3 regions of the Paenibacillus sp. PsM32 genome follow, and region 3 is predicted to be linked to each of the others. Evidence: riboswitches for the same ligand, from Rfam matches in the RefSeq annotation. Region 3 holds a riboswitch; each other region holds the start of a gene.

Region 1 (10,284 bases), on a different contig from region 3:
GCGCTACATTCCACTCCCGAATCGATTCATGCAAAATATGAGCAAATCGATTACTGTTTGATAAAAACTGTTGTCGATCATAGAGTAGCTTCATAATGACACTGCCCATCGTTGCCAGAGCAGACAAAATCTCACGACATTCTTCGCCTTCTTGCTCATCTCCTATCGCAACAGCAAGTACAGCTCTAGTTTTGTCTGCATAAACGATAGGATATTCAATCATCAATGATGAAGGCACTGAACGATTTAGATATGAATTCGTTGCCGGTTGATTATTTCCATTTTCCAAATAGCGACGAGCAATATCGCGGGCATACGTTTCTCCGCGCGGGCTTTCCATACCACGAGCGACCATCTGTACTTTCTCATCTTCACTTGCCCGATGAACAACGATTGACGCAGATGGACTCCATACCAGATTCAGACTCATATCTACCAGCATAAATAGAACCCGCTGGATATCCTGCACAGATACCATTACACTGGCTAGTTCCATTAACGGCTTGAAGCGCTGAATCTGCTTTTCCATACGACCATGAGTAATATGGTTACCAATGTACCAACCAATTAAAGAGATCAATGTTTCTTCAAAACGAATATTGGTATTTGTTGATAATTTTTCTTCCAAACCGATTCCAAATAACAACCCGTAATTTTCATCGTCATACCGAATCGGAAAACATTGTACTTCATAGATCGAAGCTAATCCTTTTTGTAGAAAAAAGTGACTGCGTGGATCTCTACCTACATCTTTCCAGTGACTTAATTGCTCGCTAAGTACTGCTTGACCAAGAAAACCTTCGCCTTCGTGGAAAATAGCTCCTTTTAATTCAGCGGCGGCAGGCCCTGTACTGCTCACAATACGATAAGTACCAGAAGATGTTTTTAAAGCAAATCCGAATACATCTGCCAGATCGCTAGAAGCAAGCACCGCTCGTGTCACTTCTTCTATAGGCATATTGCGACTGGAATCCGACCGCAACGTTTCATTAAGAGTCGTCAGACGTTCTGCGAACTTTTTCTCTTTATATCCTGATTTCAAGATAAGAGCGATAGCTTTAGATAATTTATTAATCTTATCTTTTTTATATTCTATTTGCGTAACATCGTCTTCTGGTGTTCTTTGTATTCGTTCTCTCATAAGACGGAAAAGTTCCGCAGGCCCTTTCAAATCAGGGCTATTGTAATTCACATGATCGATAATGTTTTGTCTGGTATTTTCTTGAATAATAATTCCTGCCCAGATATACATCTCAATCGGTTGCTGATCGATACTGACAGGTGAAATAATCCACTTGATTCCAGGTATCCATTGATCAGATAAAGCAGTAACTCGAAGCCTTTTCAACTTATCGATTTCTGCTTTTAACATACTTTCAAGTTCTTTGGGATACGTGATGAACAAATTAGCGATTTCAGCATCTGAAGGTGTGCTTAACAAATGCCCTTCATGATTTGTGATAAAAATAAATAAACCTGTAAGTTCTGCATATACATTTTGGAGTTCCTGACAGCTGTCCAAGTTATCATTTATAAAATAGCTTTCAATCATAAGCATTCATGTCCACTTCTGTTTGAATATAAGGCGTTTTATAACGATAAATAGCACGCGTACCCTGACCATTTTTTTCTAAAATCGATAATTCAGTCAAACGATCAAGCGCACGTTCAATTAAATGCGCATTGCGTCCAAGTCGTTTGGACATGCCCGTACTGGTTTCTAATGCATAAGGATTATTTTCAAAAAATAAGGTACATTCCATCTGTAATGTGATTACATCGCTTTCTGATACCATAAAAGCTTAATCCCTCCTTATACCAGCCGGACAAATGGTGTTTCTGAAATATTAGCTACGATGTGTGGTGCTGACACTCTTCCGCTTGGTGATTTAGTCACTTGTAAATACTGATAATTACCATCAACCCATGTTCGGATTACTCCATTACAAGTACGTTCCAAAAATGAAGCCGTCTCTGTTCCAATTTCACTAAAATTACAATGCGCCATTACAGTAATGCCAAGCGCCCGCCAAAGTGAAATTTCTTCTGAGAAGTATTTCACAACGAAATCTTTGCCCCGTTCTGAAATAATTGTATTTAGATCATAATAGATGAACCAACGCTTATCACAAAGCTCTTCACATTCAAAAATAGGAGAAAGCTTTTCATTTAACGTATTAGCATATTCATCATTCTCTACATCATCTACACGAATAAGCGCTTTTTCTAATCCACTGTCTACAGCACGCTTATAGTGCTCAATAAAATGAGCTTTCCCTTCATCGGCAGCCTGACGTAAAGACACTCCGAACAAATCGATCGTATCGGCAAACATATCTAAAGTAGTATTACCAGACATCATCGTTACGGTACAATCATCGTCTTTGATACGTTGTGCATAAATAGAAGAAAGTAGATATCTATAGTTGGCTTTACTATTCGTATCGATCATAAAGACACTGCCTTTAGGAATACCACCCATCAACAGATCATCTAATGAATCAATACCTGTGGATAGCACTTCAGTTTCCTGTACCAATATTTTATCTTCTGCCATTGATAACGAAGGAATGATATATACTCCATCTTCGATAAACTTATAAGTATGTTCGCCTTCCAAAATTCGGGTACCACGCATTTTAAGCACTTCAATAGTACGCTTACGATACTTTTCCATTAAAGGCTTTAACGAAAGTCTGATAATCCCATCACAGATATAATTCTCGAAAGGAATATTCATCCCTTCTACTTCTGAATATTCTCTTATAAAAAAAGAAGTTAAAGCATGCTTGCGCATAATGTTACGAATGGTATAAACATTTGTCCTGGCTTCTTGTTCACTACTGAGTAAGCGAAATAAACTGATACTATCCATAACTACGCGTTTACAACCAATTTCTTTGATCATATGTTCAAAAAGACCATTGGGTTCGAGCATTTGCTCTAATAAAATCTCGGGTTCTATACAGATCACACGTAATAAGTTACGCCGTTCCAACTCTTTCAAATTCCAACCGAACCGTTCCATATCATCGTAAATTTGTTCAGGAAGTTCTTCAAATGTAATGTATATCCCCGGTTCATTATGTTTAATAGCACCTTCAACCAAAAATTGCATGCCTATTGTAGTTTTTCCTGTGCCTGGTTCACCTTCCAGAATCACGACGCCTCCTGGCGGTATGCCTCCACATAAAATATCATCCAGTCCCGGGATACCTGTACTAATTGGCTGTTTTAATGTACTAATATAAGCAGCTTCACTTTTTTGCATGTAGTGTTCCCTCCATCTGTAGAATATTTTAGTCAAGCAAGGGACAGCTTCTTACGATGATAACTTTATCTTAATTATAGCAAGGCTTTATCGATAGAAGAAAGCAAATTTCCAATTTTGGTAAGGGCAGAAAAAGACGCATTGTATTCACAACCTTTTTTACCATATTTTACTTGTTATTATATGATATAAATAAAGATAATCCTACTATTTTGAATCCTGAATAATTGCTTTTAAAATATAATTCTTCTATAGAAGCTACATATTTGGAGAATGCTTCAAAACACTACGAATAATAAAAGACCGACGATCTGAGGGTCGTCGGTCTTTTGTGTAAATAGTAGACTATATAAAGTATTATTAACCTTCTAATGCTGTTTTAAACTCTTCAGAAGATTGGTTCCACCATTCTTTGTTATGAGCGACCAATAATTTTTTAAGTGCAGCTTTTTCTTCGCTTCCCAAACCTTCTAACATAATGCGACGCTTGATAGCATAATCCAATTTGTTCACATGCTCTGCGAGGATTTTCCAGCCTTTTTTCTCTTCTTCATTAATCCACATTTCGCAAGCTGTAGCACCAGCATAATTGACACCTTCAGCTAATTTATCGACTGCTACCCATACTAACCATACTTGACGACCGCCATTTACTTCTTCGCGGTTAGTCGTAAATTTGATCCCTTTTTCTACTTTACTTTTGGCGTGCATTGCACCAACATCGATTTTTGCTTCGCCATGGTCTATAATGATAGGGGACACATTATTGAGGTTAATCGCTCCTGCTCCAAAACCTTTGTGTTTACTGCTTTTTGCACTACTACTTACAATATTAAGTGACATCGACTTTTTACTTGGTTGATTTTCATCCATATCGTTCAAATACTCCTTTGTGGGGTCAGTATAAATAAGGTTATTATACATAGATTTATGGTTCGATTTATTATTCATATTGTATCGAATATTGCCTTAAAAGCCAATAAAGTCGATTATTGTCATCAATTTTCATAAAAAAAGGAAAAAAACGTTCATTATTGGGATCGACGAACCGAATAAAGTATATATAGTGATCACAATTCTTCATCAAACGCCACTATATGAGCAAAAGATTAAAATTTTTTAACTTTTAAAAAGACGATAACCGTAGGGTTTCACAGAGATTTAATACTAAAATACAAAAGTAAATCTTAAAAACAGATGAATAAACGTTTGCCAAAGTAAAAAACCTCTGGTAGAATAAATCCAGTGAGATTTTAGTAACAACTTTGTAAACTTTAAAACTAAATGCTGTAACCTTTATAGCAACTGAAAATTTTGTCGTTTTGTCGTAATGATCCGTGTACGGTACACACCAAGCTTTGAGCCAAATTCCGTGGTACCGGGAAACGGGGGAACCGTTTTGGGTGAATTGATCTTGTTTCGGAGGGATCATAGGGGAATACCTTCTACCGAATCCTTAAGCTAACCTCGTAGGCAATTGGAAGGGGACAATTGATTTTGAACATGAAAAAGAAACTAACAGCCGCAGTAATGGGACTTGCTATTGCATTTACGTCACTTGGAGTAACAAGTGCGCATGCAGATTCTAAAATGGATCAAGTTATCGATGGAGCTATTGGAACACCTTATCGTATTGGTGGAACATCTTTTAGCGGTTTTGACTGCTCGGGATTTACACAATATGTATTCAGCAAAATGAACATTGATCTTCCTCGCCAATCTAGCTCTCAATATCAAGTAGGCGAGCCTGTATCAAAAAGTGATTTAATTGCTGGAGATCTGTTATTTTTCAATACTACTGGGGCTGGCGTTTCACATGTAGCAGTTTATGTAGGAAATGGTAACTTCGCACACGCTTCTACTTCCAAAGGTGTGAGAATTGACAGTTTGAGCATGGATTACTATCAAAATCGTTACGTTGGTGCTAAACGTGTTATGAGCGATTCCACATATAACACCTTCGCAACTGACAATTAATCATCGTATTTACAACTCATATAAATGAACCTATAAACCATTGAAGATTCCCGCCAGAATCTTTAGTGGTTTTTTTATGTTCCTATATAAGTAAGACGTATTAAACATCCAATAGGTTACATAAAATAATAAATTTATATCAATTGTTCTTTATAATTATGTCTACTTATTATTAACCTACTCGTAATTATGGTAAACAGGATATTGCAAATTTTTTAAGTTTTTTTTATGGTATATATAAAGTACAGTCAGAGGAGGTTATGTCATGAGCTCACTGTCACATTCTATTTTTCATACGATTCCTTTGACAGAACAACATGCTGCCCAAGTATGTACATGGATATATGATCCTCCTTATAATATCTACGGCTGGATGCCCTGGGATCAAATGAAAGAATTAGGGATTGAGTTCGGTGATCCTGAGATTCGGCAACAACAGTATGTATCGGTATTGGATCAGACAGAACAGTTAGCCGGATTTGCTCAACTTTTTCCATTAGGAGATACGATACGCTTAGGGATTGGTATGCGTCCTGATCTTTGTGGTCATGGTTATGGAGAAGATTTTGTAGCAGCTATTGTAAAAACGGCTCAAAACCGTAACGCGACAGCCGAAATCGATCTGGAAGTGTTGACCTGGAATCAGCGGGCTATTCGTACGTATCAAAAAGCAGGCTTTTATATTACAGATATGTATGAGCGTAGAACGCCTGATGGTATGAAGCCTTTTTATTGTATGGTCTATCAAGCACCTACTGATGCACGTTATCTTGATATATAAACAAACAAAAAGCACAGCGTAGATGATCTTCTAGTTCATCTGCTCTGTGCTTTTGCTATATACGTATTTTATTAATCTTTTGTTAGATCAAGGTCACAAATGTCATTTCTTCTTTGCCAATCAAAATATCAATGCGATGTGTATCTGCATCATAGATAACGACCCCACTACCTACATGGATCATAGATTGTGAACCGAGCGCAAAAAATAAGTCTTCTGCCAACGCTTCATTTACTTCATTTCGTTCACCTTCAGCAAGCACTTCCCACTCTTGAGGTTCCATATCAAAAAACAAATAACTGTCTGGAATCATGGCTACTGCTGATGTTAAATCACTCAATATCTCTTCATAATCTCTTCCATGCTTAACGCCCATACTCAACCTCCCGATCTGTCGATATTGTTACAATTCCCAACTTATTTACATTATAACGCAAATATACACTAAAAAACTCTTAACAATGCAGCATATCTTGTCGATAAAAGAGTATCAGATGTTTTTGGAAAACACATCATTACATGGAAGTGGATGATGAGAGAGATAAACTATATACTCACGGACGAGGTGTATTATGCAAATTTCAACAATTATTGGTCTAATACTTGGTTTGGGTTCACTTATATTCGGTATGCTTCTAAAAGGTGCCCCCCTTATCAATCTGGTTAATAACCCGGCTGCTTATGTCATCATTTTTGTTGGTACAGCAGCAACAATCTTTATGGCTTTTCCAATGAATGAAGTTAAACGTCTTGGCAAATTGTTCAAAGTTGTTTTTGTTCAACAAAAATTAATGGACAAAAAAGATCTAGTAGGTATGTTTATGGAGTGGGCTTCTATTACGCGTCGTGAAGGTCTACTTGCATTGGAATCCAAAGTCGAAGAAATTGATCATCCTTTCCTTCGTAACGGAATGCGTATGATTATTGATGGTAATGATCAAGAGTTTGTACAAGATGTATTGATGGAAGATATTAATGCGACAGAAGAACGTCACCGTTCAGGTGCACTTCTTTTCTCACAAGCAGGTATGTATGCTCCTACACTGGGTGTACTTGGAGCGGTAGTAGGTCTGATTGCTGCGATGGCGGATTTGACTGACTTGGAAAAGCTTTCTCATGCGATTGCAGGGGCTTTTATGGCAACATTGCTCGGTATCTTTAGTGGTTATGTATTATGGCATCCTATTGCAACGAAGCTTAAACGTTTATCCAAAGCTGAAGTAGAAGTTAAATTAATGATGGTAGAAGGCTTACTATCTATTCAATCCGGTGTATCTACTATTGCGATTAGCCAGAAATTAGCTGTGTTCTTAACACCTACTGAAAATGCAAAAATGAACAGCGAAGAAAGTAGCGGTGGGGCTGTAGGGGAGGCGGTAGCCAGTGAGTAAAAAAGGTAGACACGAGCCTCATGAAGAACACCCAGATGAAAGTTGGTTGCTTCCTTATTCTGACTTAATGACCCTTTTGCTAGCATTATTTATTACTCTATTTGCTATGAGTTCATTGGATGCATCCAAATTTCAACAAATGGCAGCAGCGATGAATGCAGCGTTCACCGGTGGTACAGGTGTTTTGGATCAAAATGCTATGGAAGAAACCAGCGGACAAACACCTAAATCCGACGATAATGAAACACCTGCTTCTGCGGCTTCACCGGCAGACAATACTCAAAAAAGCAGAGAAAGTTTACGTGAAAAACTCAAACAGCAAGAACAAGAAAATTTAGAAAAACTAAAAAAACAATTAGATAGTTATATCAAAAACAATGGATTGAGCCAGCAGTTAGCTACCAAGCTCAATCAATCTCAATTAAGTATCACAATCAGTGATAATACGTTATTTGCTTCTGGACGAGCTACCGTAAAACCAGAATCTCGTATACTAGCCAAATCGATCTCTAATATTTTGCAACAATTCCCGAATTACGATATTATCGTGTCTGGTCATACAGACAATATTCCAATCTCGAACTCGCAATATGAATCGAACTGGAATCTAAGTTCAGACCGTGCACTCAACTTTATGAAAATTCTACTGTTAAACAACAAATTAGATCCTCGTAAATTCAGTGCAATCGGATATGGACAATATCGACCTGTGGCTAGTAACTCTACTAATCTAGGACGTGCAGAAAATCGCCGGGTAGAAGTATCGATTATTCGTAAGTATGTAGACGAAGATGTGAATCCTACACTTCAATCTATGGCGAACAACGGTAAATAACAATCAAACTAACAAAAGAAACTTTAGAGATCTCTCTAAAGTTTCTTTTTTATTTCAAAATAATAACGATAGATTGAAAATAGACAATAGTTTGCCTAAAATAGAATACGGGCTAATTTTTATCATTTAAATATAGTTATCCACAACTTTTTCCGCTAAAACGGTATCATTTTCGTTTTTCAAGAGTTATCCACAGTTCTATCCACAACGTGTTAACAACGAATATCTGTTCGATGTACAAGTAAAGAAAGTATCCACAGTGAAAGGTTGGGTTTATTATTTCTCAAGAAGTACATGAGTATTGGATGCGAGAAGCGATAGCCGAAGCTCGCAAAGCTGAACAGCTCGGTGAAGTACCGATCGGAGCGATTGTAGTCAAAGATAATGTGATCGTTGGCCGGGGTTATAATTTACGTGAAACTTCATTCGATGCTACTGCTCATGCCGAAATTATAGCGATTAGACAGGCAAGTGAAACATTGGGCGCCTGGAGATTATTAGATTGTACCCTTTATGTTACTTTAGAACCTTGCCCGATGTGTGCAGGGGCGATTGTACAGAGTCGTGTACCAACTGTAGTCTACGGAACTGTAGATCCCAAAGCAGGCTGTGCTGGTACATTGATGAATCTGCTACAAGAACCTAGATTTAACCATCGTACAGAGATCATTACAGATATATTGCAACCTGAATGTGCGTTACTATTAACTGACTTTTTCAAACAGCTACGCTTGCGACTCAAAAAGCGCAAACCGTTACAATCATAATTCTGTATAAGGAGGGGTTGTATGTCGCTAGAATTGTCTGATCGTACATTAGGTCTTTATATTCGTTTACTTGAGCCAGAGGATGCTTCTGCCCTTCTCCAGTTACGAGTCAATAGTCGTGAAGCCAATCAAGCCTTTGAACCGAGATATCCCAATGAGTTTTTTACACTTCCTAGTCAATTGGACTTGATCTATCGCAGACAACAGGAAGCATGGGAAGATAAAGCGTATCTGTTTGGCTTATTTTCTTCAGAAGATCATGAGTTACGAGGTACGTTATCTTTGACACATCTAGTACGCGGTGTAGGTCAATTTGCAGACATCGGTTATTCTATGGATTCTAGTTTTCAAGGTAAAGGGTATATGACTGGCGGTGTAAAATTGCTTTTAGCGTACGCTTTTCGCTCTCTAGGGCTTCACCGGGTACAAGCAGGTATTTTGCCTCATAATATTGCTTCAAGGCGTGTACTGGAGAAATGCGGCTTTCAAGCAGAAGGAATTGCACGCAAGTTGGTCAAAATCAACGATCAGTGGGAAGACCACCAGATGTTTTCGATTTTAGAAGAAGAATTTACGCGTCTCTCAACAGATTCTACAGCAGATACTTCTACATTATAACTAAACTGACTGGTATCTAGATTGATTTCACACATAAAAAAAGCTCACTGCGTATAAGCAGTGAGCTTTTTGCTACCAAATGATTAGTTACCACCGTACATGGAACCAACTTGTTTTTGGAATTCATCCATTGTTACAACATCAGCATCTGCTGGGATACCAATAGCAAATGTTTGTTTTTCGTTGATTTTGGAATACTGACTGCTACCATCTACAGACAATTTCACATTCTGCTTAGTATCAGGATCAGAGAATACAGCATCCATTACCATTTGTTGATATACAGGGAAATCATCTTTGTTGATTGCTGTATTGATATGGAATTGGTTTAGAGTCAAATATTTATCCAATTCGTTGACAGATTTGCTGAAGCTGTTTTGAGAATCTTCAGATTGAAGTTCTTTTTTCATTTCATCAATATCTGTTTGTTTGATATTCAAAGCATTACGGTATTCTTCTTTAGACAATACATCCAATACAGCTGGCAAGGCTTGTTTTACGAAGATTGTTACTGCTTCTTTAGCATTGTCATTTGTTACTGCGAATTGAACTACTTGTTTTGCATCTACACCTTCAGGAAGCGCAGCATCTTTTGTATCTACATCTTTGAAGTATTTAGCTTGGTCATATTTGTCTAACACTGC
Region 2 (10,284 bases), on a different contig from region 3:
GACCGTGCCGTTTTAATCGCACGCGGTAGATCGCTTGCAAAACATTTCTCCCAATTGAATCCACGTAGATCTGTTGTACCATCGTGGATATCAGCGATATCATACTCTTCTAGCCAGGCGATCAGTTCACTCACTGTAACAAATTGGCGAAGAGGAAACTCTTTATTTACTTTAAAATGGCGGACAAGTCCGATTGTCTTCGTCATGAGTCTTGTATAATTCCTCCACAATAGTATGGTCGTGCTGTTCCTGTACAAAAAATAAGTAGATAATTTAAGTTTAACATAGTCGTGCAATGAAGGGACACTATTCGCTATTTATTTTAAAATAAAAGTATACTACTGTAAGGCAACGTTTTGAAACCTGAAACGTAATCGTGTATATTTAGTCGTAAGCTTATAATCTAAGATGAATTTCGGTAAAAGAAAGGAAGAATATAATGAGTCAATGGGAATATCGTACAGTCAAATTACACGCTGGAGGCTTTCTAGGTGGCAAAGTAGATGATGTAGAACTACAAGAGCAATTAAACGCCTATGGATTTGATGGATGGGAGCTTGTATCGACATTTGATACCAGTCTTGCACAGGGCGGTTCACGAGAAATTATTTTAATTTTTAAACGAAGCGCTTTGCTCGATTAATGTTGTTAGAGCTATATCTAAAGTACATACTGGTCTAGCCCTTTTTGATAAATGATGATCTTTACCTTTAATATCGGTTCATACTTGTTATATTTTAGGTGATGTTATCTTTGCAAAATTAGGTATACGGAATAAGGAACGGTATACTTTAACATAGAACGATGATCATGAGCACAAAGAAAGCCTCATGGAACAGGAGGAAACAACAATGATCGGAACATGGTTAGAAGAAATCAAATCCATATTACGACCAGAATTGAACAGTCTTGAAGAATCATTAAAAGCTTCGGTTGGAGATGAAGAAATAGAGCAGGCTGAACATACTATAGGTGTCTCTTTCCCGGATGATCTTAAAGAACTGTATCATATACACAATGGGGAGTCTCGTAGTGGTCCGGGATTCTTTTTTGGTTTGCAATTTTTGAGTCTGGAAGAAATGATTAGCGAGTGGAAAATATGGTCTGAGCTAGAGCCTGAGTATCAGACGATGGGAGATCATTATTCGATTCCATCCGGTTGGATCAAAGAGCAGTATATCAACCGCAACTGGATTCCGTTTTGCCATGATGGCGGAGGGAATCATCTAGGGATCGATTTGGCTCCAGCAGAACATGGAGTAGTCGGACAGGTGATTAACTTTGGACGTGATGAAGAAATGAAGTATGTGATTGCCCGTAGTCTGGGTGAATTTATTCATTTTATGCGTGATACGGTGCGTCATGGAAATTACACTGTCGAAGAAGATGATGGATTCAAGTATTGGATGTATGGTCGCAACGAACAATCACGTATGCTCAAAGATGCACAGGCATATGCGTTAGCCGATCTACCCAAAACCAATACACCTTCTGATGAGCCTGAGATTCCGTTACAAGAATGGTTCCAACAATTAGATCAAGACTGGCAAGAGCGTATTATCAACAAATCAAATACGGTCGAAGAGTTTATCCATGCTCATCAAATCTTTTTGATTCGCGAACAGCTTACAGATATTACACCACTTGAACGTTGCCATGAGGTACGTGAATTAATTTTAAGTGTAAATGAGATTCAAGATATTCGACCGCTTGCAAATTGTCGAGAACTCAAAAAATTATATCTTGTTCGCAATCCGATTCGTGATCTTACGCCATTACGTGGATTGCCTTATTTGCAAATTGTTAATTTAGAAGGGACGTTGATTGAAGATTTAGATCCTTTAGCAACGTTACCGCATCTATGTAATCTAGATTGTACCGATACACATATTCAAGATTATGCGCCTTTGGCGAAGATGCAACAGTTAACGACTCTGGCTCTTTCTTCACCTTCCCGGGAAGCTGTAGAAGCTTTATCTTCTATTTCAGGACTACGGGAATTGAAAGTATGTTCGCCTGGTGCATGGACAGCGGAAGACTGGCAACAGATCAGTCAGTCTTTATCTTTGCGCAAACTGCATATTGAAGATGCTTATTTTGCCGATATGAGTTGTCTACAAGCATGTGAACAGTTAGAAATGTTAACGATTCATGATACTCGTATTTCCGATATTTCAGCGATTGCCGATCTGCCTAATCTGAAGCAATTGGAATTGAATAGTGGCTGTCAAATTAGCAATATTGAAACGATCTCCAAATCGGTGTCTTTAGAGCAATTTAGCGGTTCATTTGCTCAATTTCAATTACTCAAAAACTCGTTCGCTCAATATGTGAAATTCCACAAAATTGTAGGCGAAATGACAGATGAAGAAGAAGAAATCTGGCACAGTCATATACGTTAATACGATACTTTAATCATATCCAATCAGTCCCAAAGACTCTGTATAGCTCAAAAGCGACAGAGTCTTTTTTTGTTTTTTTATTATTTTTTACCTAAAATGATAAAAATGTAGTTGACTATCAATTTTCTAATTAGGTATAATTTACTAATAAATAACATATATTTGAAAAAGGAGTGGTATTTTGAAAACAAAAGTAATAGGTATTACGGCGTTGCTTGTGACATTAGGCATAAGTTGGGGTGGTATCCATACTCAGGCGCAGACTTTAACAGTACATAAAGAATTGGGTAACCCTACCCCTTTGGTTCAGTCTGTTGCGCCAAACAAGGAATTGACCAGCTCTAAAGATTATTTTGCTATAAAGAAAAAGGAATTGCCTCAGTCTATTACTTTGCCATCTTCTACTATTCAGCGGAGTACAATAGCAGCAGATACGTATGGCACGAACACAACACCTGATCAAGCATTATTGATTCAGACTGGACAAGCGTATCAAGGTTATATCGCTACAGAAGGGGAAAGTCGTTGGTTTTATACACAAGTGACGAGTCCTGCCAAATTAACTTCTTTTTTAAGTGTAGTTAATTCAACGGCTATTGATTATGATCTTTCACTGTATTACTTAAATGAAGAGACATCCCAGATTCAACAAGTAGCTTTTTCTACCAAAGGGCCGACTCAATATGAACAGCTTAGTCATATTGCCAAAGCAGGCTATTATTTTATTAGAGTGAGTTCTTATCAAGGAGCAGATACAACTAATCCATTTACAGTATTTGCTGTAACATCGGATACGTATGATGCTAATGAACCTGACGATAATCCATGGTTAGCCAAAGATCGCGGAGCTGCTCCTTTTGTCAGTACACAGAATATTGATAACAGCTTTGATGAAGATTGGACAAAAGTCACTTTGACAGCTCAGTCTAAAATGAATTTGCGTTTAGACAACACCTCGACGTATGGAACATATCAGTTACAGCTATTTAATGCTAATCTAGTGAGTCAAGGAACACTTGCCCAGAATACCAATGGTCAAGTTACATTACCTGCGGGCACTTATTATATTCAAGTATTAGCACCTTCGACATTCGATCTCACTAAACCATACAAATTATCTGTTAATTATCAGACAGCAGATGTCTCAAGAGTGACTGTTAGCGATATTACTACAGATGGTGGTCTCTATGGATTTATTGATTATGGACAAGGTAAAAAGTGGCGTGTGAAAAGCAATATTGTGATTACCGGTCGTGCATTTGATGCAACAGGTACTCCTGTAGGGAATGCTATAGTAACTACCAATATCACGACTATTTTAAATGGCAAAGTAATTTCTGGAACAGCTACTACGGATGGGTATGGTAATTTTACAATGCCTGTCTATATTAATAACCCGGGTGTAGGACAATATACATTCCAATCATCTCGGTACAGACATTACTATGATGTAGTCAGAATCCAATTTTTCAACAATGGAAAACAACTTAATTCAGACATCAGCACGTTGTACCATTTTGCTTATGAAATTTATACAGGTTGACATAACAAGGCAAAATAATAGGATGTTGCGTAACAAATGACATAATCGTTTTCAGAATTTACTGCAAAACAATGATGAATATCATGTAACTAAAATAAAAAAGTAGATAAACGATGAAAAAGAGAGAAAATAGGAGCCTGAGATAGATAACTTTTCAATAGTTATCTGAAAATGAAAGCTGTGATGATTCACAGCTTTTTTTGCGTCTTTTCTCAGCTTTACAGTTGACAAGGACAGGCGTATTATTCATTGCAGGCAGTTGATGAATACGATTCAGCAACTGATATAAATGAAGTTTCCAATGTTTGTTGATCGCTGAGTTTTCGGTATTAACCGAAAAACGGGGGAACCAAATTGCGATTTCACAAAACGGTGTGAGAGCCGGAATGTGAATCGTTGGGGTGAATCTGCATACTGACTTAACCATGGTATAGTCAGACAATGCAGTAGGGCGACTCTCACCGCCCGAATCCGACAGCTAACCTCGTAAGCGTGGATTAGGAGAGAAGTGTGAAGCTTGTGCCGATCTGACACAGTGTAATACGACTCTGTGTTTTTTGATATGTTAACAATGTCACAACGCTTAATTTTCATATGCATATGAAAAGCGGGGGAACCAACCGTTGATGAAGATAACTGATACGAAGAGTCAGTTACTACACAACATGGGGTGAATTCCGGTATCTACCGGAACGGGCGATCTTCCAGCCCGAATCCGACAGCTAACTCCGTAAGCGTATAGGGGAGAACTCCTAACCAGCAACTCGGCAGGTACACGATAAGTGTGCGTGTTTGTAGAGGCCTGGGGAAAAGTTCTGCTTTTCTCCAGGCTTCTTTTTTTATGCCTTTTTTAGCAAATGATTACTTACAAAATGAATGCAGGGAGTCTTACACACATGATGGATATACTGATGATTGGTTTAATGGTGATCATGACTTTAGGGTTGAGCGGGTTGCTGCAATGGGCATCTGTAGCTATCGGAGAAAGAAGGAATAAGCGATGACTTGGCTGCTGTGGATTATTATTGGTGGATTAACAATCTATCTATGTTATGCATTGATTTATCCAGAAAAATTCTAATGGGTCAGGGGAGAACATCGTGAGTATCTTTTCATATATCGGAATTGCAGTCACTATTATCATCGCTATAATTATTGCTCGGCCAACCGGACATTATATTGCTTATGCTTTTGAAAATAAACCCAATCGCTTGGATCGTTGGTTTTATCCGATAGAGAAATGGATTTACAGGTTCGGCGGTATCAAAAATGAAAATCAAACATGGAAACAGTATGCAGGAGCAGTTCTGATCAGTAATTCAGTGATATTGCTGATTACGTACATGATCTTTCGTTTCCAACATATTTTACCAATGAATCCAGCAGGGATTACCAATATGAGTCCTGATCTGGCATTTAATACAGCGATTAGTTTTATTACAAATACCAATTTACAACATTATAGTGGAGAAAGCGGATTGTCTTTATTTTCACAGATGACAGCGATCATCTTTATGATGTTTGTATCGCCGGCAACAGGGATTGCAGTCGCTATTGCATTTATTAGAGGAATCACAGGTAAGCCACTCGGCAATTTCTTTACAGATCTCGTACGAGCAATCACACGAATCTTGTTACCATTAGCATTTGTGATGGCAATTGTATTTGTAGGATTAGGTGTACCGCAGACATTGCATACTTTAATCACTGCGCAGACGTTACAAGGAACAGAGCAACAGATTGGTACCGGCCCTATAGGATCATTTCTAGCGATCAAAGAATTAGGTAACAATGGTGGCGGATATTTTGGAGCCAACTCTGCTCATCCTTTTGAAAATCCGGGCGGATTCAGTAACATGTTACAGATGTTAATGATGTTACTTGTACCGATGTCACTTCCATTTACGTATGGTAAAATGGTCGGCAACTCCAAACAAGGTAGAGTATTATTTGTATCCATGGTGATGATGTTTGTCGTCATGCTTAGTGTGTCTCTTGTCAGTGAATCTCAAGGGAATCCATTGATTAATCAATTAGGTATTCAACATCAGTCTGGATCGATGGAAGGGAAAGAAGTACGGTTAGGTGAAGCACAATCTTCATTCTACTCTGTCGTCACAACCGCTTCAGAGACAGGTGCTGTCAATAACATGCATGACACGTTAACACCTATTGGCGGATTGATTTCACTTGGGAATATGATGCTTAATACGGTATTTGGCGGTTCTGGTGTAGGGTTATTAAATATTCTAATGTATGCCATTATTGCTGTGTTCTTATCCGGTCTAATGGTTGGACGAACACCTGAATTTCTCGGTCGCAAAATTGAAGGTAAAGAAATGAAGCTGATTGCAGTCACATTGCTGATTCAACCTTTATTGGTATTAGCTCCAACAGCAATAGCTGTGATGACACAATCCGATACGATTTCTAATCCGGGTTATCATGGATTAACACAAGCGTTGTATGAATTTACTTCATCAGCTGCGAATAACGGATCAGGATTTGAAGGATTAGGCGATAATACACCGTTTTGGAATATTATGACCGGTGTCGTTATGTTTATCAGTCGTTATTTCTCAATGGTAACGTTGTTAGCTGTTGCAGGGTCATTAATGGCGAAAAAACCTGTTCCAGAAACAAGCGGAACATTGCGTACAGATCAAGCACTGTTCGGCGGTATGTTTATTATTTCTGTTATTTTAGTCGGTGCGCTTACGTTTTTCCCGGCAGTTGTACTTGGACCGATTGCAGAAATGCTAACGTTGTAAAAAGAAACAGATACACTCATCTCATGATGTAAGATGAGAAAAATAAATAATTGTTACACAATGAATTATAGATAGAATTCGAATATATAGCATTTATACAGATAAGTGCTAAGTGGAGGAACAATGTAATGAAAAGTAAATCATCAATGATGAGCCGGGACTTGATCTCCAAAGCGTTACAACAATCTGTGATCAAATTAAATCCTAAACTGATGGCACGTAATCCAGTAATGTTTGTAGTTGAAGTCGGTTTAATTATCAGTTTATTACTCATTTTTGTACCGAATGCTTTTGGCGAATCGGTTTCAACAGGATTCAATATAGCAGTAGCCATTATTTTGTTATTCACGATACTTTTTGCGAACTTTGCTGAAGCATTAGCAGAAGGTCGAGGCAAAGCACAAGCAGACTCGATGAAAAATACGCAAAAAGAAATTATTGCAAATCGAATCGAAGGTGAGCAAGTAGTAGCTGTATCGTCTACACAGCTTCGTAAAGGTGATGTTGTCAAAGTCGTACAGGGTGAAATGATTCCCGGCGATGGTGAAGTAATTAAAGGTCTTGCTTCCGTCGATGAATCTGCGATTACAGGTGAATCTGCTCCAGTCATTAAAGAAGCTGGTGGAGACTTTAGTTCTGTAACGGGTGGAACGATGGTAATTAGTGATGAGATCATTATTCGTATTACAAGCGATCCAGGTGAATCATTTATGGATCGAATGATTAGTCTAGTCGAAGGAGCAGAACGACAGAAGACACCTAATGAAATTGCGTTAAACACAGTATTGATAAGCTTAACAATTATCTTTTTGATGGTTGTAGTAACACTTCCTTTTATGGCAAGCTATTTAAATATTGTTCTTTCGGTTCCGGTATTGATTGCTTTGCTAGTCTGCTTGATCCCAACAACAATTGGTGGATTGTTGTCTGCTATCGGGATCGCCGGGATGGATCGGGTAACACGTTTTAATGTGTTGGCGATGTCTGGTAAAGCAGTTGAAGCTTCAGGTGATATCAATACGATTATTTTAGATAAAACAGGTACGATCACGTATGGTAACCGGATGGCTAGTGAATTTGTACCTACAGAAGGTCATTCACCACAAGAAGTCGGCGAATGGGCAGCAGTTAGTTCTGCTTTTGACGAAACACCTGAAGGACGTTCTGTTTTAGAATTGATGAAAAAGCAAAATTGGGAATATTCTCAATCATTAAGTGAAGGTGCTGAAATTATAGAGTTTCGCGCCGAGACACGTATGAGTGGATTGGATCTGGCAGATGGACGTAAAGTGCGTAAAGGTGCTGTCGATGCGATAAAAAAATGGGTCAGTTCTCAAGGTGGAAATATTCCTAGTAATCTGCAAGCGAATAACGATGCTATTGCTTCTGCCGGAGGAACCCCGCTTGCTGTTGCTGTAGATCAGGAAATCTATGGATTGATTTACCTCAAAGATACGGTCAAAGCCGGCATGAAAGAACGGTTTGAACAAATGCGTAGTATGGGTATCAAAACGATTATGTGTACAGGTGATAATCCATTAACAGCAGCAACCATTGCCAAAGAAGCTGGAGTAGATGATTATATTGCTGAAAGTACACCAGAAGACAAAATAGCTGTTATTCGCCGCGAACAAGCAGAAGGTAAATTGGTTGCGATGACAGGAGATGGTACCAATGATGCTCCTGCACTTGCACAAGCGGATGTGGGGATTGCGATGAATAGTGGTACAGTAGCTGCCAAAGAAGCAGCCAATATGATCGATCTGGATTCTGATCCTTCCAAAATTATCGAAGTGGTTGCGATTGGTAAACAGCTATTGATGACACGTGGTAGCTTAACAACATTCAGTATCGCTAACGATATTGCTAAATATTTTGCAATCATTCCAGCGATGTTTATGGTAGCTATTCCGCAGATGCAAGTATTGAATATTATGAATCTACATTCACCAATGTCTGCTATTTTATCTGCGCTGATCTTTAATGCAATCATTATTCCGATTCTGATTCCATTAGCGATGAAAGGTGTCGCTTATAAACCAATGAGCTCGACCAAATTGTTACGTCGTAATTTGTTTATCTATGGATTCGGCGGTGTGGCAGTTCCGTTTGTCGGTATTAAATGTATTGATTTGATTATGCAGACTTTTTTATAAGCATGATTGTATACAGATAAAATGATGGCTTCTATCAATACCAATACGTTACTACTTAGAACCGAAGGGAAAGAACAGGTATGAAAACGGTATGGATCACTTTACGAACAAGCGTTATTTTATTTCTGCTCTGTTGTGTTGTCTATCAATTAGCAGTAACAGGAATTGCGCAAGCATTTATGTCCAAGCAAGCGGATGGCAGTCTTATTTATAATAGTAACAATCAAGTGGTTGGTTCAGCATTGGTCGGACAAGCATTCACTGAACCTCAATATTTTCAAGGACGGATATCAAGTATAGATTACAATGCAAATGGATCAGGATCGCCCAACTTTGCACCGTCTAATCCAGAATTACTGAAACGTCTCCAAGAATCTGTCAGCACATGGCAAAAGCAAAATCCAGATGTACCTGTAGCCTCATTACCTGTTGATCTGATTACCAATTCAGGGTCAGGACTAGATCCTGATATTAGCCCTGAAGCAGCGACTGCTCAGATACCAAGAATCAGTAATTTGACCGGTGTATCCACAGATCAGCTCCAAACATTAGTTCAACAAAATACGATGTCCAGACAGTTGGGGATATTCGGAGAACCTGCTGTTAATGTACTAAAACTGAATATGGCTCTTCAACAAGAGTTGTCTAAATCATGAGTACTTTTCGCCGCAAAACACCTGAAGAATTGTTACAAATGATCACCAAATTAAAGCAAGGACGTTTGAAGGTATATATCGGAGCCGTAAGTGGCTCCGGTAAAACGTACCATATGTTACGTGATGGTCAGATGCTTCGTCATGAAGGAATAGATGTTGTGATATGTGCAGTATCTACATTACAACGTCCGGAAACGATGCAACAATTAGGCGATCTAGAACGCATTCCAAGTATTCATTGGATCAAAGAAGATAAGCAAGGACAGACATGGGAACAAAAAGATTTGAATCTGGAAAAAATTATTGAGCGCAATCCAGAAGTGGTATTAGTGGATCATCTGGCTCATATGAATCGACCTGAAGCAGAGCATCGGACACGGTGGGAAGATATTCGTTATTTATTAGAACATGGAATCAGTGTAATGGTTACAGTCAATGTGTATGAGCTGGAAGGTTCTGCTCAATTGGCACAGCAGTATATAGGTCGTGAAGTCGAATGTACTGTACCGTCAGATACACTACATCAAGCAGACGAAGTTCGCTTAATTGATGTTACCCCAGAAGTCATTTTGCAACGGTATTCTGCTGGTCTTTTGGATAATAGCAGTGATCGTGCTTTTTTTGAACGTGGAAATTTAGCTGTACTTCGTGAACTGGCATTACGTACTGTTGCTGAAGGGGTCGGTGGAACACTGGAAAAGCATCGTGCAGAACAGGGACTGACCGGCCCGACAGGAACAGCAGAGCGTATTATGG
Region 3 (10,284 bases):
ACACTACAGATCTCAAAGCAGTCTATTACGGGTTAAAGGAGTCACTATGAGCATACAGATTCAAAAAAGCTTTGCCAAAGGGGAGTCTGCTGTTCTGCACGAAGGAGCAGGTACGTTATATCTTGTTGCTACCCCGATTGGTAACTTGGAAGATATGACTTATCGTGCTGTACGCACACTGCAAGAATGCGATATCGTTGCTGCTGAAGATACAAGGCAGACACGTAAATTATTGACTCATTTTGATATTACACCAGGCAAATTACTTAGTTATCATGAGCATAATAAAAAAGCGAGCGGCCCTGAACTAATCCGCCTTATTATAGAAGGAAGTAGTCTTGCACTTGTAAGCGATGCAGGATTGCCTGCTATTTCGGATCCCGGGCAAGAATTGGTGAAGCTGGCATTAGAACAGCAAATTGCGGTTGTGCCTATTCCCGGGGCAAATGCGGCTTTGTCTGCTTTGATTGCTTCTGGATTATCGACAGATCGGTTTACATTTGTAGGGTTTTTGCCAAGAGACAGCAAAGGTCAAGAAGAAGTACTAGGTAGTGTTAAGCATGGAGCAGGTACATTACTATTATATGAATCTCCGCATCGCATTATCAAAACGTTACTGGCGATTGCACATCATCTTGGAAATCGTAATATCGTATTAGCACGCGAGCTAACGAAGCGTCATGAAGAGTGGACACGAGGCAGTGTTGAAGAAGCACTAGAATGGTTAGAAACTCATCCACCTATCGGCGAATATTGCGTTGTTATTGAAGGGCAATCGTTAACTGAAGCCAAAGCAGAAGCAAGTGAATGGTGGCAACAGATGAGTATCGAAGAACATGTGATGCACTACGAAAATAAAGAAAACATTTCACGTAAAGATGCTATGAAAAAAACAGCAAAAGACCGCGAAATCTCTAAACGTGATGTGTATCAAGTTCTTTTAGATGAACAAGAATAAACCGTCTAAAAATGCTTTCTTAATAACTGATTTTAGAGTCTATACTTATAATAGAAGAAACTCGTTATATCTATTATTTTTTCACAAAAATGAATATTCAAACAGGTAACATAATGTAGGAATCTTAAATTGTTTAAGATTCCTTTTTGATGTGTAAATTGGAAGTACTATGCAAAAGGAAGTATAATAAACGCCAAGCCTTTTTTTGAAAACCAAAAGAAAGCAAAAAAATACCTTTACCCAGACAAAATGCTGAGTAAAGGCCCAAGGAGATATTAAAAAGGTTAGAATTAATAAGTTGATAATTCTAGTATAACCTATTTTATTTATTTTGTCACAGGGACAGGAATTTCGGAAATACATTCATTACAAACGATTTTTCCTTTAAAATAAGTTACATTTTCAGCATTACCACAGAAAATACAAGCAGGCTCGTATTTTTTAAGCATGATGCGTTCGCCATCAACGTAGATTTCCAAAGCGTCTTTTTCTCCGATACCTAGTGTACGGCGAAGTTCGATAGGAATTACTACGCGGCCCAATTCGTCTACTTTTCTTACAATACCAGTTGATTTCATCATTACTGATCAATCCTCTCAAATTTAAATATATTAGTTGTTATTGGTTTGTTTGATGTGCTATCATTCGACAAATTTCTATGTTTTATGATATTCATAATACCAACGTTTCCCAAATCAGTCAACCTATAAATTGAGAAAAATAGAGTTTTTTTCTGTTTTTTTTGAAAAAATATTTTTATATAGCGGTATTATAAGGTATTATGGGCTTAAAATTATTTTGTCGATTTGGAAATTCGTAACTTGTATATACCGACATCATTCGACATTATCATCGAAGAATTTATTTTTAATTTTAAATAGTTGTGTTTTAGAGATAGAAGGAGGAGTTTGTTTTGAAGCCTGTACAACCTTTAGGAGAAGAAAAAGTATTTAAAGATCCTGTACATAATTATATCCACGTGCAAGATCGTTTAATCTGGACATTGATTAATACACCTGAATTTCAAAGATTACGTCGTATCAGACAATTGGGAACTTCTTATTTAACTTTTCATGGAGCAGAGCATAGTCGATTTTCTCATTCATTAGGTGTGTATGAAATTACACGTCGTATTATTTCTCAATTTGAACGTGGTGGTTATGAAGATTGGCCGCGAGAAGAAAGTCTAGTGGCTTTGTGTGCAGCTTTATTGCATGATCTGGGTCATGGACCTTTTTCACATTCTATAGAAGAAGCATTTGATATGGATCATGAAGAATGGACCTGTCGTATTCTGCTTGGCGATACAGAAGTAAACCGTGTATTGGAAGAAGCAGAAACAGGTCTGGCTGAACGAGTCGCTTCTGTTATTCGCAAAGATTATGAAAAACCGATTGTTGTCAATTTGGTGTCTAGTCCGCTGGATGCTGATCGTATGGACTATTTGTTACGTGATGCTTATTTTACAGGCGTGAATTATGGAACGATTGATGTGGATCGTATTTTGCGGATGCTTCGTCCTCATAATGGTAGAGTGGTCGTTAAAGAATCTGGGATGCATGCGATTGAAGATTATTTGATGGCACGTTATCAAATGTACTGGCAAGTGTACTTTCATCCAGTAACTCGAAGTTCGGATATTGTTTTGCGACAGATTTTCCGCCGGGCTAAAGAATTGTTCGATCAAGGATTTGCATTTAAATTTTTACCGTACCCGTTACCTGCTTTATTTGAAGGAAATATTCAAGTACATGATTATTTATTGCTAGATGAAGCATTAGTACAGACAGCTTTTATGCAGTGGACACGAGAAGATGATGAAATTCTTGCAGATGTGTGTCATCGCTTTATGCAACGTAGACTGTATAAATATGTAGAGACCGATTTAATTGATTTGGAAACGATCGATAGTATTCGAAATGAATTTGCTAGAGTGGGATTGCATCCTCAATATGATCTGGAAATCGATTTTCCAACTGATCTTCCTTATGATGTATTCCGTCCGGGCGATCCTAAAAAGGAAAAGCAAATTTTACTATTAGATCGTCAAAATCGTATTCAAGAAATTTCAGAAGTATCGGATATTGTACGTTCAATCAGCGGTATTCATCGTGGTCGATATCATCTCTACTATCCGCAAGATAAATTGGAAAAAGTCATTCATCAGTTATCAGAAGAAGTAGCAGCAATATTTGAAAATAAAATCAATCCACCTCAAATGGAATTTGAAATCTAAAATAAAAGAAAAAAGTGTGTAAAACAGAGAAGGAGCGAGAAAAATATATGTTATTTGATACACATACTCACTTGGATTCGATTGAATTTGCCGATGATCGTAAAGAAGTCATTGAACGTGCTTATGCACAGGGTGTAACACGTATGATCAATGTGGGCTTCAACCGCGAAACGATTCCAACCACAATGGAATTGGTAGAAAGTTACGAATTTATATATGCAGCGATAGGTTGGCATCCTGTAGATGCGATTCATATGCAACCTGGTGATCTCGAATGGATCGAATCGTTATGCAAACATGAGAAAGTAGTCGCTATCGGTGAGATCGGTCTTGATTATCACTGGGATACTTCATCAAAAGAAGTGCAACACAAAGTATTACGTGAACAAATTGGTCTGGCACGCTCCATTCATATGCCGATTGTGATTCATAATCGTGATGCACACGAAGATATTGTAAAGATTTTACGTGAAGAAAATGCACATGAAGTCGGAGGAGTAATGCACTCTTTTTCAGGTAGCTGGGAAACAGCTAAAATGTGTCTTGATATGGGCTTCCATTTATCGTTTGGAGGACCGATTACATTCAAAAATGCGAAGCAACCTAAAGAGGTGTTACAAAAGGTTCCGAGGGACCGTCTTTTACTTGAAACAGATTCCCCATTTTTGACACCACATCCTTATCGTGGAAAACGAAATGAGTCCGGTTATGTGACACTTGTAGCAGAAGCGGCAGCAGCGTTAAAAGGGGTATCACTGGAAGAAATTAGTACAATTACAACTAAAAATGCACTGGAACGATTTGGCATTCGATGAAAAACAGAGTAAATCACGCAAAAAACATCGTTAAACGGATATATGAATAAATTATCATCAAAAAATCGAAGAATATGACAACTTTTTAACCATTTATTCAGAAAAACGTGCTTGCTCGTCGCTTTACATGAGGGTTGGGTTCGGGATATTATTTCATCAGTGATTTAATCTTGCTGTTATCACGCAAGATTCCATGATTCGGTCTCGCTGAGTTTCCTGCATAGGAAAACGGGGGAACCAACATATGTCTTCAAGCCATTATTATCAGAATACCGAAGTCATTATGTATGATTCCTTTTACAGGGTCTATGGGGTGAATTGGAGGTACTCGCGCCATGAGCGGAGGAGCCTTCAAAGGGCAAGCAATACAATGTGTCCGAATCCGACAGCTAACCCCGTAAGCGATGCAGAGGCAACCTCGTATTTTCTAACGTTTTCCGAACTGTATTCAAATACGTCGGAAGCCAAGGAAAAGTTGCTCTTGCTCTTTTCCAGAGGCTTCTTTTGTTTTGGGCAAAAGGAAAAGGTATAGAGATACGATATTTGAAGCTTGATCTTTCAGATATTAGGTATGTCCCTTAGACTGACCATGGCGCAGGCATTTTTGAACATCACGAAAGATTATCACACAGATTCGATAATCTTATGCTTACGATCAGCCTGTGAAAATTCTGTTATATAGTCGCGTCATATACAATTACGTCACAGCTAGACGGCGAGACTATGAAGGAGGACGGAAGAAGTGGCAATTGCTCCTTTCGAAAAAACCCATGGTTCGCGCTCATCCAGCATGTCTTATGCGCTGAGTTGGAAGCAACAAAATCTACGCTATGTATTGTGGGCTGCATTATTGGTTATCGCTCTTGCAGCGATGCTATTGTCCCTACTTTATAATCAAGCGGGTAAAAATATTTCTGTTGTCATTGACGGCAAAGCACAAACCGTGGAAACACGTAAATTGATGCTTTCTCAACTGCTTGATGAAAATCAAATTAAAGTGGCACCACAAGATAAAGTGTCAATGCCGATGAATGGCGCACTTCAAGACGGCGATAAAGTTTATATTAACCATGCGGTTGCAGTAAACATTACGGCAGATGGTGGCACGAAGAAAATCTATACCACCTCTAAGACAGTTGGTAACACATTGGAGCAAGCTGGATTAACATTGTCAGGTCAAGATCAACTTACACCAGCAATGGAATCTTCAGTTCATGACAATATGGATATCAAGATTGTTCGCACCAAATCGTTTGTAGCGAAAAAAGTTGTAAAGATTCCTTATCAAACTGTTAAAAAAACCGATGCTTCTATGGTTGAAGGTAAAACAAAGTTAGTACAAAGTGGTCAAACAGGTAAAGTGGTTCAATACATCGAGAAAGTATACGAAGATGGAGAATTCGTCTCCAAACGTATGGTTGATAAAAAAACAACCGCAAAAGTGCAAGATAAGATTGTAGCAATAGGCACCAAAAAAGAAGAGCCTAAGCTTCTTGCAGCTGCATCATCTAGTGGAGGTTCCAGTAATAGTACTTCCAAAGCAGGTGTAGATTTTTCTTATGCGAAAGTACTGAACAATGTATCTCTTACTGCTTATTCGTCTCAAGAACCTGGTCTAGGTACAGTGACTGCTTCTGGAGCACGTGTAACAGAAGGTCGTACGATTGCAGTCGATACGAGTGTCATTCCTATGGGATGGTGGGTATACATTGAAGGCATTGGCTTCCGCCGTGCTGAAGATACCGGTAGTGCTATTAACGGTAATAAAATCGACGTATATATAGACAGCTTGAGCCAAGCAAGAGCATTTGGACGTAAATCCGGTTACACTGTATATGTAATTGGTCCGGTTAAACCCTAGTCAGGGTGTTGATTGGGATAACGCCATTGCTTAAGCCCAGTCATCTGTTATATGATATAAATAATATTAACCATGAGCGTGAATAAGGAAAACAAAAAGAAGAGGAATATTCCTCTTCTTTTTGTTCTGTTAAGATCAATTTATAGTGAATAGATAGAGGTCATTATTTACAGAGTGAAGGGAAGCGTACAATCAACGTGATTAAAGAAGTGATTGTGGTGGAAGGTAGAGACGATACAGTAGCGATTAAACGAGCTGTAGACGCGGATACGATCGAAACTGGTGGTTCAGCGATTGGAGCTCATGTTATTCGTCGGGTGAAGTTAGCTCAAGAACGCCGCGGTGTGATCATATTAACAGATCCTGATTTTGCTGGTGAACGAATACGTAAGATCGTCGCGCAGAAAGTACCTGGTTGTAAACATGCTTTTATTCCTGAAAGCGAAGCTACGCTCAAAGGTGATATCGGTGTTGAGAATGCTTCGCCTGAAGCGATTCGTGAAGCACTTGCACGTGTACATTCTGAAATGCCAGAAGCAGAGATTTTGATCGATTGGGAAGACTTGATCATGACAGGACTGGTAATGCAGCCAGATGCAGCAGAGCGAAGAATGAAAATGGGCAACTTGTTAGGGATAGGGTATGGCAACGGAAAACAGTTCCATAAGCGTTTGCGCATTTTTGGAATAAGCCGTGAAGAATTTGCAGCAGCACTTTCACAAATGGAAGCGGAGGAAGAACAATAATATGGATGAACGACTAGATATAGCGACACCCAAACGCACTAAAGAAATAATAAATAAGTATGGATTTTCATTTAAAAAAAGTCTCGGTCAGAACTTTTTGATCGATTCGAATATTTTGAACAAAATTGTAGAAGCCGCCGAGTTAACACCTGAAAATGGAGCTTTAGAGATTGGACCGGGGATAGGCGCATTGACCGAACGATTAGCCCAAGAAGCGGGTGCAGTAACAGCGGTTGAGATTGACCGTCGCTTAATTCCAATTTTGAAAGAAGTGCTAGAACCTTATCCACATGCTAAAGTACGTCATGATGATGTGCTTAAAGTCGACTTACATCAATTGTTTCGTGAAGATTTTAGTGAAGTTGAAAAAGTCAGTGTAGTTGCTAACTTACCGTACTATGTCACGACACCGATCGTTATGAAGCTGTTGGAAGAACGCCTTCCGTTAGATAATATTGTAGTGATGATCCAAAAAGAAGTCGCTCAGCGCATGGCAGCGCCTCCTGGAGGCAAAGACTACGGAAGTCTAAGTATTGCTGTGCAATATTATTGCGTGCCTGAATTGATCTGTATTGTGCCTAAAACAGTATTTATCCCACAGCCTAATGTAGAGTCTGCGGTGATTCGCTTAAAACTGCGTGATCGTCCGGCAGTAGAAGTCGAAGATGAAGCTTACTTTTTTGAATTGATGCAATCTTGTTTTGTACAACGTCGTAAAACGATTGCCAATAACTTGCGTAGTCGCTACTTTGAAGGTGGAGACCGTACGCAATTAGAGCAGCTTTTGGCAGAAGCAGGAATTGAACCTTCTAGACGCGGAGAAACACTTAGTTTGCAAGAATATGCGACTTTGAGCAGTGTATTTTTGAAAGCAGGTATCCGCTAAAAAAATTCGTTGACAAGATAAATTTAATACTGCTATAATTTAATGTTCATTTGACAAACCATCTTTTCTTTGATATAATGAGGAGGGAAAGAGGTGGTTGTAGTCAATGGCTAACAATGCGCTTTTGGAAATCAAACGTAGTCTTGATGCTCATGTAGGGCACAAAATTACGTTACGTGCTAATGGTGGTCGTAAGAAGACCATCGAACGAACCGGAGTTTTGGAAGAGACCTACCCTTCTGTTTTTATTGTCAAGCTCGCTGAAGAGCATCAGACATTTGAACGTGTGTCTTACAGCTATGCCGATATATTAACAGATTCTGTGGAAGTCACCGTCTGTGATGACGATTGTCAGACACGAATCGAATATGTTGGGAATTGAATAACTGTTTTATCATAAGACAGTCTTTATCTCCTTTCGGGGTAGAGACTGTTTTGTTTTGTGACTACATTTTATAGATATGAACGGAACCCGATACCCATATTAATAGACTTTATACTTCATTTTTTTTATAATATGGATTATTCGCAATGATAAGCACAGGAACCCGTACGCAGCGTATCAAATCGTTCGGATGGAATGTTGAGGGTGGAGGAACAGCATGAAGATATATGAAAAAGCACCAGCGAAGATTAACCTGATGCTGGATGTGTTACATAAACGACCGGATGGTTATCATGAGGTCGAGATGATTATGACGATGGTCGATTTAGCAGATCGGCTGACACTCACTGAATTGTCTCGAGATACGATCCAAATTTCCAGTCAAGCTGGATATATTCCTTTGGATGAGAAAAATCTTGCTTTTCAAGCTGCTCAAAAAATCAAAGCAAAATATAATATCAAACAGGGCGTACATATTCATATCGATAAGCAGATTCCAGTTGCTGCAGGTCTAGCTGGAGGTAGTAGTGATGCTGCCGCAGCGCTTAGAGGATTGAATCGTCTCTGGAACCTCCAGATTCCTCACGACGACATGATGGAGCTAGGCGCTTCTATCGGTTCTGATGTGCCATTCTGTATTACAGGCGGTACAGCGTTAGCAACAGGGCGTGGAGAGCTTTTAACCCCACTTACCAGTCCACCGGATTGCTGGGTCGTTCTCGCGAAGCCACCGATCAATGTATCGACTGCTGATGTATACGGACGTTTCCGCGCTGATAAAGTAGCCAAACACCCTTCTGCTATCGAAATGCAGAAAGCGTTAGAAAATAAATCATTTGATGAAATCTGTGATCAGCTTGGCAATGTGCTTGAAGATGTGACACTGACTCACTATCCGCAAGTACAGCAGTTGAAGCAGGCGATGATCCAGCTTGGAGCTGATGGCGTATTAATGTCAGGCAGTGGCCCTACGGTATTTGGATTGATTTCAAAAGAATCTAAAGTAGCTCGTGTCTACAACGGGTTAAGAGGATTTTGTAAAGAAGTATATGCTGTACGAATACTAACTTAACTGATTTCAAATCGCAGTCTTTTTTACTCGATATGGTGCTCGATGATAAGCCATAAGAGAAAAAGATTGCGATTTTCTTTTACAAACACGTACAAAAATGTTATATTCACTTTAATTATTCGGGTTTAGGGTATAAAATGTCAATATTTTGTAGATAGCGAGGCGTTACGGTGAAAAAATTAAAGAGAAGCGCGCGGTTAGTGGAATTAACTCAATATTTAACTTCACGACCACATACGCTAATTCCATTAACCACTTTCGCTGATCGATACGGAGCGGCCAAATCATCGATTAGTGAGGATCTGACCATTATCAAAGAAGTTTTTGAAGAAGATGGCACAGGAGAGTTGTTGACACTTGCAGGAGCAGCAGGTGGAGTGAAGTATATTCCGAAGCTTGCCAAAGAAAAAGCATTTTCTTTTATGGAAGAATTATGCGGTCAATTGGGACAACCTGATCGTCTGCTTCCAGGTAATTATATTTATATGTCTGATTTGCTAGGGCAGCCTGCTATTTTGAATGAAGTGGGTAAGATTTTTGCTTCTGCATTTGCAGATACGCCGATCGATGTGATTATGACGGTAGAAACAAAAGGGATTCCGCTAGCTCATGCTACAGGCACGCAATTGAATTTGCCGGTGGTATTAGTAAGACGTGATCATCAGATGACAGAAGGATCAGCAGTAAGTATTAACTATGTATCCGGTTCTCATAAGAGCCTGCACACGATGACGTTGTCGCGTCGCGCGCTAAAAGAAAAATCTCGCGTATTGATTATTGATGATTTTATGAAAGCTGGCGGTACGATTCAAGGAATGGTTGATCTTTTGGGAGAATTCAATGCAACTGTTGCGGGTGTAGGGGTACTATTGGAATCAGGTTCTGTCGACACGGATGATCGTTTGTGGGCAGATTATGTGTCACTTGCGAAAGTAACTGATATCGATCCTAAAAACAAAAAAATTACGGTACAACCTGGCAACTACTTTGAAAATGATTCTAATTAAGCTTTTTTGCCAATGATTTTCATTTTAGTAATGAGAACGAATATCATTAAAATCATGTGAAATCGGTAGAAATCGAGCCTAAAAATAAATAAAATAAAAAAATACACAATTATTTTGGAGAAAAAAGAAGGAATTTGACTTCTATGTGTGGAATTACACAATCTAAGTCTTTATAGACAAAGGTGGTGAACACATATGGAAATAACGGATGTAAGACTCCGCCGAGTGAATTCCGAAGGCCGAATGAAAGCAATCGCATCCATCACAATTGATAGCGAATTTGTCGTTCATGACATTCGTGTAATTGATGGTAACAAT

What was found. Region 3 has a riboswitch for cyclic di-AMP ahead of QCD85_RS21960 (ubiquitin-like domain-containing protein). Riboswitches for the same ligand answer to the same signal wherever they lie in the genome.
Region 1: it holds a riboswitch for cyclic di-AMP, as region 3 does, so the genes downstream of both, QCD85_RS22270 (C40 family peptidase) here and QCD85_RS21960 (ubiquitin-like domain-containing protein) in region 3, are expected to answer to the same signal.
Region 2: it holds a riboswitch for cyclic di-AMP, as region 3 does, so the genes downstream of both, kdpF (K(+)-transporting ATPase subunit F) here and QCD85_RS21960 (ubiquitin-like domain-containing protein) in region 3, are expected to answer to the same signal.

What each region holds. Positions count from the first base shown of each region.
Region 1 is NZ_JARUWY010000019.1:31,263-41,546, forward strand. Features, by position in the region: gene QCD85_RS22250 (LuxR C-terminal-related transcriptional regulator) at 1-1,558, opposite strand, end outside; gene QCD85_RS22255 (hypothetical protein) at 1,545-1,796, opposite strand; gene QCD85_RS22260 (ATPase domain-containing protein) at 1,814-3,271, opposite strand; gene QCD85_RS22265 (YwhD family protein) at 3,632-4,144, opposite strand; cyclic di-AMP (ydaO/yuaA leader) riboswitch at 4,623-4,762, shown strand; gene QCD85_RS22270 (C40 family peptidase) at 4,775-5,248, shown strand; gene QCD85_RS22275 (GNAT family N-acetyltransferase) at 5,514-6,029, shown strand; gene QCD85_RS22280 (hypothetical protein) at 6,112-6,405, opposite strand; gene motA (flagellar motor stator protein MotA) at 6,602-7,420, shown strand; gene motB (flagellar motor protein MotB) at 7,413-8,255, shown strand; gene tadA (tRNA adenosine(34) deaminase TadA) at 8,534-9,022, shown strand; gene QCD85_RS22300 (GNAT family N-acetyltransferase) at 9,044-9,640, shown strand; gene QCD85_RS22305 (hypothetical protein) at 9,724-10,284, opposite strand, start outside.
Region 2 is NZ_JARUWY010000010.1:96,096-106,379, forward strand. Features, by position in the region: gene QCD85_RS17960 (histidine phosphatase family protein) at 1-206, opposite strand, end outside; gene QCD85_RS17965 (DUF4177 domain-containing protein) at 440-643, shown strand; gene QCD85_RS17970 (SMI1/KNR4 family protein) at 852-2,402, shown strand; gene QCD85_RS17975 (carboxypeptidase regulatory-like domain-containing protein) at 2,584-3,945, shown strand; cyclic di-AMP (ydaO/yuaA leader) riboswitch at 4,249-4,453, shown strand; cyclic di-AMP (ydaO/yuaA leader) riboswitch at 4,516-4,697, shown strand; gene kdpF (K(+)-transporting ATPase subunit F) at 4,946-5,026, shown strand; gene kdpA (potassium-transporting ATPase subunit KdpA) at 5,046-6,716, shown strand; gene kdpB (potassium-transporting ATPase subunit KdpB) at 6,845-8,872, shown strand; gene kdpC (potassium-transporting ATPase subunit KdpC) at 8,953-9,528, shown strand; gene QCD85_RS17995 (histidine kinase) at 9,525-10,284, shown strand, end outside.
Region 3 is NZ_JARUWY010000018.1:9,664-19,947, forward strand. Features, by position in the region: gene QCD85_RS21935 (tRNA1(Val) (adenine(37)-N6)-methyltransferase) at 1-50, shown strand, start outside; gene rsmI (16S rRNA (cytidine(1402)-2'-O)-methyltransferase) at 47-958, shown strand; gene QCD85_RS21945 (AbrB/MazE/SpoVT family DNA-binding domain-containing protein) at 1,285-1,539, opposite strand; gene QCD85_RS21950 (HD domain-containing protein) at 1,872-3,194, shown strand; gene QCD85_RS21955 (TatD family hydrolase) at 3,242-4,009, shown strand; cyclic di-AMP (ydaO/yuaA leader) riboswitch at 4,205-4,428, shown strand; gene QCD85_RS21960 (ubiquitin-like domain-containing protein) at 4,752-5,870, shown strand; gene rnmV (ribonuclease M5) at 6,068-6,616, shown strand; gene rsmA (16S rRNA (adenine(1518)-N(6)/adenine(1519)-N(6))-dimethyltransferase RsmA) at 6,618-7,502, shown strand; gene veg (biofilm formation stimulator Veg) at 7,609-7,884, shown strand; gene ispE (4-(cytidine 5'-diphospho)-2-C-methyl-D-erythritol kinase) at 8,105-8,959, shown strand; gene purR (pur operon repressor) at 9,130-9,966, shown strand; gene spoVG (septation regulator SpoVG) at 10,162-10,284, shown strand, end outside.